Regions from separate parts of the Bradyrhizobium sp. NC92 genome, predicted to be linked through region 3. Evidence: predicted binding sites of a transcription regulator. Region 3 holds the regulator's gene; each other region holds the start of a gene.
The links. Region 3 encodes LexA, which represses DNA repair genes until DNA is damaged. Its sites were predicted from a motif close to TGTTCNNNNTGTGTTCNG; they were not measured.
Positions count from the first base shown of each region.

Region 1 (3,275 bases), 110 kb from region 3:
GCTCGTCGATCGTCAGAGCCGGATTGTCGATCAGCGCGACGCAGGCATCGATCACCTCGCCGAGATTGTGCGGCGGGATGTTGGTGGCCATGCCGACCGCGATGCCGCCGGCGCCGTTGACCAGCAGGTTCGGGAACCGCGCCGGCAGAACCACCGGCTCCTTTTCGGAGCCGTCGTAATTGTCCTGGAAGTCGACCGTGTCGTCGTCGATGTCCTCGAGCAGCTTCAGCGCGATCTTGGTCAGGCGGGACTCGGTGTAGCGCATGGCCGCCGGCGGATCGCCGTCGACCGAGCCGAAATTGCCCTGGCCGTCGATCAAGGGCGCGCGCATCGAGAAGTCCTGCGCCATGCGCACCAAGGCGTCGTAGATCGCCTGGTCGCCATGGGGGTGGTACTTACCCATGACCTCGCCGACGGCACCGGCGGACTTCTTGTGCTTCTTGTCCGGGGTGTCGCCGCGATTGTTCATCGCGAACAGGATGCGGCGGTGCACCGGCTTCAACCCGTCGCGCGCATCGGGCAGCGCACGCGCCACGATCACGCTCATGGCGTAATCGAGGTAGGACTTCTTCATCTCCTCGTAGATGGAAACGGGGCGAATGTCCGAGGGGTGCGCCGGCTGGTCGCCGGGCTTGTTGTCGTCGTCAGCCAAGGGGGAATCCGGTGAGGTTTTGTCTGGGAATCATATAGCGCATCCGGGGTCGGATAACCACCCTGGCAGCCCCTCGGAAAGCGCTTTTTCCGCTTATTTTTCCAATAACTTACGGCCTCAGAGCCGCGCCCTGGTCGGCCACGGAATCGACCCTCCAGAACCACCCGCAACGCCGGCCTGAACACCAGGGAAGCGGCGCCCCGTCAGCCAGCTTTCCGCTGCGCAACGGACCTCACCCCAAACATGAAGCGGGCCCGGAAAATCCGAGCCCGCCCAGCCAATTAGTAAGGTTTGCTGACCCGATGCGGGAAGCGCGATCGAAATCGCCGCCTCACCGGGCCGAGCGGTCCGCCCGCTCAGAACGGGATGTCGTCGTCCATGTCGCTGTTGCGACCGCCGCCAGCGGCAACCGGACGGCGCGGCGCGCTGCTCACGGGTCCGGAGGAGCCGAAATCGCCGCCCGGCTCGTCGGCGAAGCTGCCGCCTCCGCCGCCGCCACCGCGGCCGTCCAGCATCGTCAGCGTCGAGTTGAAGCCCTGGAGCACGACCTCCGTCGAGTACTTCTCGACGCCGCTCTGGTCGGTCCATTTGCGGGTCTGCAGCGCGCCCTCGATGTAAACCTTCGCGCCCTTCTTCAGATACTGTTCGACGACCTTGCAAAGCGGCTCAGAGAAGATCACGACGCGATGCCACTCGGTCTTCTCCTTGCGCTCGCCGGTGTTCTTGTCGCGCCAGGTCTCCGACGTCGCGATGCTCAAATTCGCGATCGGCCGCCCGTCCTGGGTGCGGCGGATTTCGGGATCCTTGCCGAGATTTCCAACCAGAATGACCTTGTTGACACTTCCCGCCATCGCCGCTCTCCACTCCGAATGCCACTGAATTTCAAAAGAGGGCCAATCCCGCTGCCCGCGTTTCTCTGCGCCCGTCGAGGCGACCCTATACGCTTGCGGGCACCGCTCAGCCTGCCACCCCCAGGGTTATCCCCACATATAGCATCGCACTCAGATTTGTTCCAGATTTGTTCTTTATAGCGGTAGAGCAAACATTCGGCCGGCCGCCAACGAAAAGAGCAGCACTCCGATGGAACTTTTTTGGGTTCCCGTGAACGACGAAAACCGCTTAACATTCATCAAGTTGTTCCACCTCAGTTGAGCCGCGAGTGTGGCATTCCGGAGACGGACTCTGCCCTTTCCTTAGGCTACCTTTGCCTCGGAATTAGTTCATATGGGCGTCGCGCCTGATCAGCCGCTTCGGGGACTTTCGTGAAGCGGACGTAACTGGGGAGACTGCAATGAATAAGGTTCTATTTGGCGCAATCAGTGTACTGGCATTGGGGCTGTCGGCTCCGGCAAGCGCGGCAGATCTTGCCGCGCGGCCCTACACCAAGGCTCCCGCTCCGGCGGTCGCTGCGATTTACGACTGGAGCGGCTTCTACATCGGCATCAACGGCGGCGGCGGCACGAGCCACAAGTGCTGGGACTTCCTCGACACCACCGGCGTCGTCACCGGCGTTCCCGGTACCTTCGTCGGTGAAGGATGCCACAACGCGACCGGTGGCACGGTCGGTGGCCAGATCGGCTATCGCTGGCAGTCGGCCAGTTGGGTGTTCGGCGTCGAAGGCCAGGGTAACTGGGCTGACTTCTCGGGCGACAACGTCAGCACCGTCTTCCCTGGAAGCGCTTTGGTCACCGGTGACCGCAACCGCTCGCGCATCGATGCTTTCGGCCTGATCACCGGCCAGGTCGGTTACGCCTGGAACAACGTCTTGTTCTATGTGAAGGGCGGCGGCGCCGTGGTCGGGGACAAGTACGACGTTTATGCCGCGGCCGGCACGCCGGGCGCCGGCACGCTGCTGGCGTCGGCTCGCGAGACCCGCTGGGGCGGCACCGTTGGCGCCGGCCTGGAATTCGGATTTGCTCCGAACTGGACGCTCGGCGTCGAGTACAACCACATCTTCCTCGGCGACCGCACAATCGGTTTCACGACGCCTGCGGGCGCCGTGTTCGGGAGCGATCGCATCAGCCAGGATGTCGATATCGGCCTGGTCCGGTTGAATTATCGCTTCGGCGGCCCGCTGATCGCGAGGTACTGATATCCCTCTGATTTTGTGAGTGAATGCAAGGGCCGGCCCGCTGCGCCGGCCCTTCTTTTTTGCGGCACGATGCCTGGACGTAGATGAGTCAGCAACCATCACCTTTTCGACTGTTGTGGCTTTTCGGAGACACAACTTGCGGCTTTGGTGGTGTAAAGACGGCGTCAGTTGGGCCGTTGAGTCCGATGCCCTTCCGCGACGGAAGGCAACAACAGAAACTGGGACTGGGATTAAGTTGAAAATGAAAAAGGTTTTGTTGGCTTCGGCCTGTGTATTCGCTCTTGCGGCCCCCGCTTCGGCTGCTGATCTGGCAGCCCGCCCCTACACCAAGGCTCCGGTGGCTGTGGCCTCGGTCTATAACTGGACCGGCTTCTACCTCGGTATCGTCGGCGGCGGCGCTTGGGAGAACGGTTCCGGCGACCCGCGGATGAAGGGTGGCTTCGTCGGCGGCACCGGCGGCTATAACTGGCAGACCGGCAACGTCGTGTTCGGCGTGGAAGCCGACGGCTCGTGGGCTGATGTCAATGCTTC
Region 1 covers NZ_CP104171.1:4,395,242-4,398,516, forward strand. The annotation lists gene gyrA (DNA gyrase subunit A) at 1-652, opposite strand, end outside; gene N2602_RS20565 (single-stranded DNA-binding protein) at 1,009-1,503, opposite strand; gene N2602_RS20570 (outer membrane protein) at 1,944-2,744, shown strand; gene N2602_RS20575 (outer membrane protein) at 2,986-3,275, shown strand, end outside.
Region 1: the regulator LexA is predicted to act here: its motif matches at 1,661-1,678, upstream of N2602_RS20565 (single-stranded DNA-binding protein).

Region 2 (3,275 bases), 3.2 Mb from region 3:
CGGCGCGCTCGAGCTGGCGGATCATGGCGCCGAGCTCGAGTTCCAGCAATTCCAGGATTTCCCGGGCCGAATCACTTTCGGCGGTCGGGGCGGGTGCGGCAGGGGCCGCCGGCTGCGCAGCCTCCGGGGCTCCCGCGGGCGCGGCCGTGTCCGGCAGACGCTTCCGAAATAGTCCGAACGCCATCAGCTCTCTCTTGTCGGGGAACGGTCGGGCGCTATTTTCGCAAGTCGGAATGAAATCAGGGTTAACGGTGCCCGACGTCTAGGCAGGCGCCATTACGGCGGCTACCTTTACAGGGCTACCTTAGGAGCAGCCGAGCCCTTTGATTCCGGTGGGTTGGCGGCCTATAAGGCCGCGCTTCCCGCACTCACCTTGACGCACGCTTCCTTCACGAGACCAAGCATGGCCGGACATTCCCAATTCAAGAACATCATGCACCGCAAGGGGCGGCAGGATGCCCAGAAGTCGAAGCTGTTCGGCAAGCTGGCGCGGGAAATCACCGTCGCCGCCAAGCTGGGCACGCCCGACCCTGCCATGAACCCGCGCCTGCGCGCCGCCGTGATCGCCGCGCGCCAGGAGAACATGCCGAAGGACAATATCGAGCGCGCCATCAAGAAGGCGCTCGGCAGCGATGGCGAGAACTATGACGAGATCCGCTACGAGGGCTATGGCCCGGGCGGCGTCGCCGTCATCGTCGAGGCGCTGACCGACAACCGCAACCGCGCCGCCTCCGACATCCGCTCCTTCTTCACCAAGTCCGGCGGCAATCTCGGCGAAACCGGCTCGGTCTCCTTCATGTTCGACCGCACCGGCATCATCGAATACGACCGCAGCGTCGCCTCCGACGACGCGGTGCTGGACGCCGCGATCGAGGCCGGCGCAGACGACGTCGTTTCCGGCGAGGGTGGCCACGAGATCTACGCCTCGACCGAAGGCTATCGCGACGTTGCCAAGGCGCTGGAAGCCAAGTTCGGCGAGCCGCGCAAGGCCGCGCTGATCTGGAAGCCGCAGAACACGGTTGCGGTCGACGACGAGACCGGCGAGAAGCTCTTGAAGCTGATGGACCTGCTCAACGAGCACGACGACGTCCAGAACGTCTACGCCAATTTCGAGGTGTCGGACGCACTGATGGCGAAGATGGGCGGCTGATACCTCGCTCCGGATTCTGCTGTCGTCGCCCGGCTTGACCGGGCGACCCAGTATTCCAGAGACGCCAGAGGGATACGGATAAGCCGCGGCGTACTGGATACCCCGCTTTCGCGGGGTATGACGACGGAATGTGGAGTGGGCGGCGGTGCTCACCCGAGATACCCCACTTCCCCTGTTACTTCCGTTCTGTTTCTGTTTCCCCCGCCGCGGCCAGCCGCTATCACTGGCCCATGACTGCGCTCCCGATTCGTGGCCCCGTTCGCATCATCGGCATCGACCCCGGCCTGCGCCGCACCGGCTGGGGCGTGATCGAGGCTGAGGGCAATCGCCTGATCTACCTCGCCTGCGGCTCGGTGGAACCGCCGGACGATTTGCCGCTGGCGAGCCGGCTGCTCGCGATCCATGAAGGGCTTGCTTCCGTCCTCTCCAGCCACCAGCCGATGGAAGCCGCGGTCGAGCAGACTTTTGTCAACAAGGACGGCGTTGCGACGCTGAAGCTTGGCCAGGCCCGCGGCGTCGCCATGCTAGCGCCCGCAATGTTCGGCATTTCTGTCGCCGAATACGCGCCGAACCAGGTCAAGAAGACCGTGGTCGGCGCCGGCCACGCCGACAAGCAACAGATCGCGATGATGCTGAAGATCCTGCTGCCGAAGGCCGAGCCGCCGTCCGCGGACGCCGCCGACGCGCTCGCCATCGCCATCACCCACGCCCATCACCGCCAGAGCACCGCGCTGCGGCTGAAGGTGGTGGGGATATGATCGGCAAGCTGAAGGGGCTGATCGATTCTTACGGCGAGGACTTCGTCATCCTCGACGTCGGCGGCGTCGGCTATCAGGTGCACTGTTCCTCGCGCACTTTGCAGCATCTGCCCTCGCCAGGCGAAGCCGCGGTGCTGTCGATCGAGACCTATGTCCGCGAGGATCAAATCAAACTGTTCGGCTTCCGCACCGATCAGGAGCGCGAATGGTTTCGCCTGCTGCAGACCGTGCAGGGTGTCGGTGCCAAGGTCGCGCTCGCCGTGCTCGGCACGCTGTCGCCGGCCGATCTCGCCAATGCCATCGCGCTGCGCGACAAGGCCGCGGTGGCGCGCACGCCCGGCGTCGGCCCCAAGGTCGCCGAGCGCATCGTCACCGAATTGAAGGACAAGGCGCCGGCTTTTGCCAATGTCGATCCCGCCGTCGTGCATCTCGCCGGTGCCGTCGACGACCAGCGCGCGCCGCGCCCCGTCGCGGATGCGATCTCCGCGCTGATCAATCTCGGCTACGGCCAGCCGCAAGCCGCCGCTGCGATCGCCTCGGCCTCGCGCAGTGCGGGTGAGGGCGCCGAGACGGCGCAGCTGATCCGGCTCGGGCTGAAGGAGCTCGCGAAGTGAGCGACCCCAAAGCCAGCCGCATGGTTTCGCCCGAGCGCCGCAGCGACGATGTCGGCGACACCGCGCTGCGGCCGCAATCGCTGTCCGATTTCGTCGGCCAGCAGCAGGCGCGCAAGAATCTCTCGATCTTCATCGAGGCCGCGCGCAAGCGCGGCGAGGCGCTGGATCACGTGCTGTTCGTCGGTCCCCCCGGCCTCGGCAAGACCACGCTGGCGCAGATCGTGGCGAAAGAGCTTGGCGTCGGCTTTCGTGCCACATCGGGGCCGGTGATCGCCAAGGCCGGCGACCTCGCCGCGCTCCTCACCAACCTCGAAGAGCGCGACGTGCTCTTCATCGACGAGATCCATCGCCTCAGCCCGGCGGTGGAAGAGGTGCTCTATCCCGCGATGGAGGACTTTCAGCTCGACCTCATCATCGGCGAGGGCCCGGCAGCGCGATCGGTGAAGATCGAGCTGTCGAAATTCACCCTGGTCGGCGCCACCACGCGCGCCGGCCTTCTCACCAATCCCTTGCGTGACCGCTTCGGCATTCCGGTGCGGCTGAATTTCTATACGATCGAGGAATTGGAGAGCATCGTCAGCCGCGGCGCGCGCGTGCTCAACGTCGGCATGAGCGCGGACGGCGCCAACGAGATCGCGCGCCGCGCCCGCGGCACACCGCGCATCGCCGGCCGCCTGCTCCGCCGTGTGCGCGACTTCGCCTCCGCGGCCGATGCCGACAAGATCGACCGCAAGATCGCCGACCACGCGCTGA
Region 2 covers NZ_CP104171.1:1,344,014-1,347,288, forward strand. The annotation lists gene N2602_RS06300 (methyl-accepting chemotaxis protein) at 1-184, opposite strand, end outside; gene N2602_RS06305 (YebC/PmpR family DNA-binding transcriptional regulator) at 404-1,150, shown strand; gene ruvC (crossover junction endodeoxyribonuclease RuvC) at 1,381-1,908, shown strand; gene ruvA (Holliday junction branch migration protein RuvA) at 1,905-2,522, shown strand; gene ruvB (Holliday junction branch migration DNA helicase RuvB) at 2,519-3,275, shown strand, end outside.
Region 2: the regulator LexA is predicted to act here: its motif matches at 1,333-1,350, upstream of ruvC (crossover junction endodeoxyribonuclease RuvC).

Region 3 (3,275 bases):
CACGCATGTCACGATCAAGGAAGCCGCAATTTGCGGCCGGCACATCCGCCCTGCGGGGGTGGACTTCCGCGAAGGCGACGTGCTGCTGCGCAAGGGAATCCGTCTCACCGAGCGCGATCTCGCCCTCGCCGCCGGAATGAATCATCCTCATCTCGGCGTTATCCGCCGCCCGAGAGTCGCGATTCTCGCCACCGGCGACGAGCTGGTCATGCCGGGCACCGCGCCTGGTCCCGGTCAGATCGTCTATTCCAATGGCTATGCCCTGCACGCCCTTGCCCGCAGCGAGGGCGCCGAGACCATCGACCTCGGAATTGCCGCCGATACGCTGGAGTCCACGTCCGCCGGCATACGCCGCGCGCGCGAGAGCGGTGCCGACATCCTGGTCACGACCGGCGGTGCGTCGGTCGGCGACCACGATCTGGTCCAGCAGGCGCTCAAGGGCGAAGGCATCGCGATGGCGTTCTGGAAGATCGCGATCCGGCCCGGCAAGCCGATGATGCATGGTCGCCTCGGCGCGATGCGCGTGATCGGCCTGCCCGGCAATCCCGTGTCGTCATACGTGTGCGCCTTCCTGTTCATGGTGCCCTTGATTCGGGCCCTGTCGGGCGGTTCAGTGATTCATCATCAGCGCGAGCGCGCCGTGCTGGGCCGCGACCTCGGCGCCAACGATCAGCGCGAGGATTATCTGCGTGCGCGGCTGGAGGTGCGCGACGACGGCACGCGCGTCGCCCTTCCCGTCAGCCACCAGGACTCCTCCCTGCTTGCGAATCTCGCTGCGGCACAGGTACTTCTCGTGCGCGCACCGTTCGCGCCGAAGGCCGAGGCCGGCACGCCTTGCGAGGTGCTGCGGCTGCCCGTCTGAGCTGCCGAGCCACACGCATTCCGCGAGTTTGGCCGCGTTCACTATAAATTAAGCAGTTGCGGAACACATATCGAACATATAGTGTCCGTTCATGATTTGTTTCGAGGATGTAGCGGCTTATTGCCGACTTCATCGTCTCGGAATCGAACGACATCAACCGGGGGACTTTGGTCGAGATGTTGACGCGCAAACAATACGAGCTTCTGCGGTTCATCAGCGAACGTCTGAAGGAAAGCGGCGTGCCGCCGTCCTTCGACGAGATGAAGGATGCGCTCGACCTGCGCTCGAAGTCAGGCATTCATCGCCTGATCACTGCGCTCGAGGAGCGCGGCTTCATTCGCCGCCTGCCCAACCGCGCCCGTGCCATCGAGGTGATCAAGCTGCCCGAGCTCCAGGCCGCAGCCGGCAATCGCCGCGGCTTCACCCCGAGCGTCATCGAGGGCAATCTCGGCAAGGTGCGCGCGAGCTCCAGCCCGCCCGCGGATGAGGGCGAGCGCCCCGTCGCGGTGCCCGTGATGGGCCGCATCGCGGCCGGCACGCCGATCGAGGCGCTGCAGACCCGCAGCCACACCATCAGCGTCCCGCCGGACATGCTCGGCTCCGGCGAGCACTACGCGCTCGAGGTGCGCGGCGATTCGATGGTCGAGGCCGGCATCCTCGACGGCGACATGGCGCTGATCCAGCGCAACGAGACCGCCAATACCGGCGACATCGTGGTGGCGCTGATCGATGACGAGGAGGCCACGCTCAAGCGCTTCCGCCGCCGCGGCGCCTCGATCGCGCTCGAGCCCGCCAATGCCGCCTACGAGGTCCGCATTCTTCCGCCGAACCGCGTGAAGATCCAGGGCAAGCTGATCGGGCTTTACCGGAAGTACTGATACCGGAAGTAAGCGCTACGCGCGCTTCGATCGTCGATCCAAGATTGGAGCGGATACTTGTCCGCTCCGGCTGGATGGTCTTTCTGGTTCTGCGCTGACTGTTCGGCGCCTCTTCCCGCGCGACACTCGCCCATGCGGACACGCGGCCATTTCGCTCCGCCGGTAGAGTTGTGCCGACAGCGCCGATAGTGCGGGCCAAATGCAAGGACGCGAGGTTTGTTCCTATCGAATCCGGGAAAGATAATGTGATCGCGTGCTGCGGATGCGAGCCGCAGATTTGCCCATAACCGAGCAGAGCGTTGGAGGCTTCCACTCTGATAGAGGCCTGCGCCTCGAAAGAGACGCGGGTCGCTATCCCAGTATGAGGAGCACCCGATGTGTGACTATAGCCTGCATGCCGTCGCGACGCGCCCCGCCGAAGTTGGCGAGACGATCGTCACGACAACCTTCCGCGGCACCTCGACGCGCGGCTTCGCCTCCGAAGCCGATCTCTCCGTCGCGGTCTGTCTGCTGCCGGGAACGGAGCTCGCTTTCGCCGATAACGTCCGCTATGACAACCGCTGGATCTGGACGCGAACCGTCAACTCCCGCGTCGGCAAGTTCGGCAAGATCGACCCGCACATTCCCGATCGCCATCATGACGCGATCGAATTTCCGGACGGCAAGTACGTGCTGGTGACGCAGCTCGTCGAAGGCCAGCGCGCGACCGTGCTGCAATTGCCGGTGACGCAGCAAGCCATCGAGCGCGAGCACAAGCCGCAGATCGTCGCCGACACGCGGCCCACGATCACGCGCCTGCCGATCGGCTGACGCCGTCGGCCCCGACCGAAAAGTCGAGGGCCAAATTCAAATGCCATCGCCGGCCGCGGCCGGCGAGATGGTATGGTTTGCGTCCTGCGGGATCCCGTCGGACCGATTTTCCCCGCATCGATCTTCAATCGTCGGCCTGCAAGTCGGCCTCCGATGGCGTTGCGTCCCGGTTGCGAGGCACGGCCGTCTTCGGCACGAGGCTGCCGTCGAAATCCCCCTCGCCGGCGCCGGCCGGCAGCCAAGGACGGCTTGCCCCTCTCGCCCTCACCGCCTGCACCGAAAAACCCTCTCCGCTTCGCGTCAGAGCCAGCGCGCCCTGACTGGCAAGACGCGCCCGATCGACGACCATCGCCGCGCAGTCGGGCGGCGCGGGCCGCGCCGTCACCACCAGCGCGGCGCGGCTGCAATCATCGGCCAGCGCGTCGATGCGCGTCGCCAACGCGATCAGCCGTCCGTCCGCGAGCGGCGCCACGCAACCGGACTCGTCACATGACGCGCTGCTCGCCAACGAGGCGTTGCCGGCATCACGCGGATCGGCATCGGCGGCCAGCCACTCCTTCAGCAGGAAGCTGTCCTTGCTGGCGCGGATCACTTGCAAGCGCCCATCCGCGCCCCGGACCGCGACGCTCGCACCATCCCCGGCAATCAGGACATCAGGCTGGCGCACCGACAGCCCCCAGAGGATCGCCGCCAGCAGCACCAGGGCGCCGGACCAGCGCAAGGGC
Region 3 covers NZ_CP104171.1:4,506,296-4,509,570, forward strand. The annotation lists gene glp (gephyrin-like molybdotransferase Glp) at 1-862, shown strand, start outside; gene lexA (transcriptional repressor LexA) at 1,039-1,740, shown strand; gene N2602_RS21110 (hypothetical protein) at 2,116-2,550, shown strand; gene N2602_RS21115 (ComEC/Rec2 family competence protein) at 2,675-3,275, opposite strand, start outside.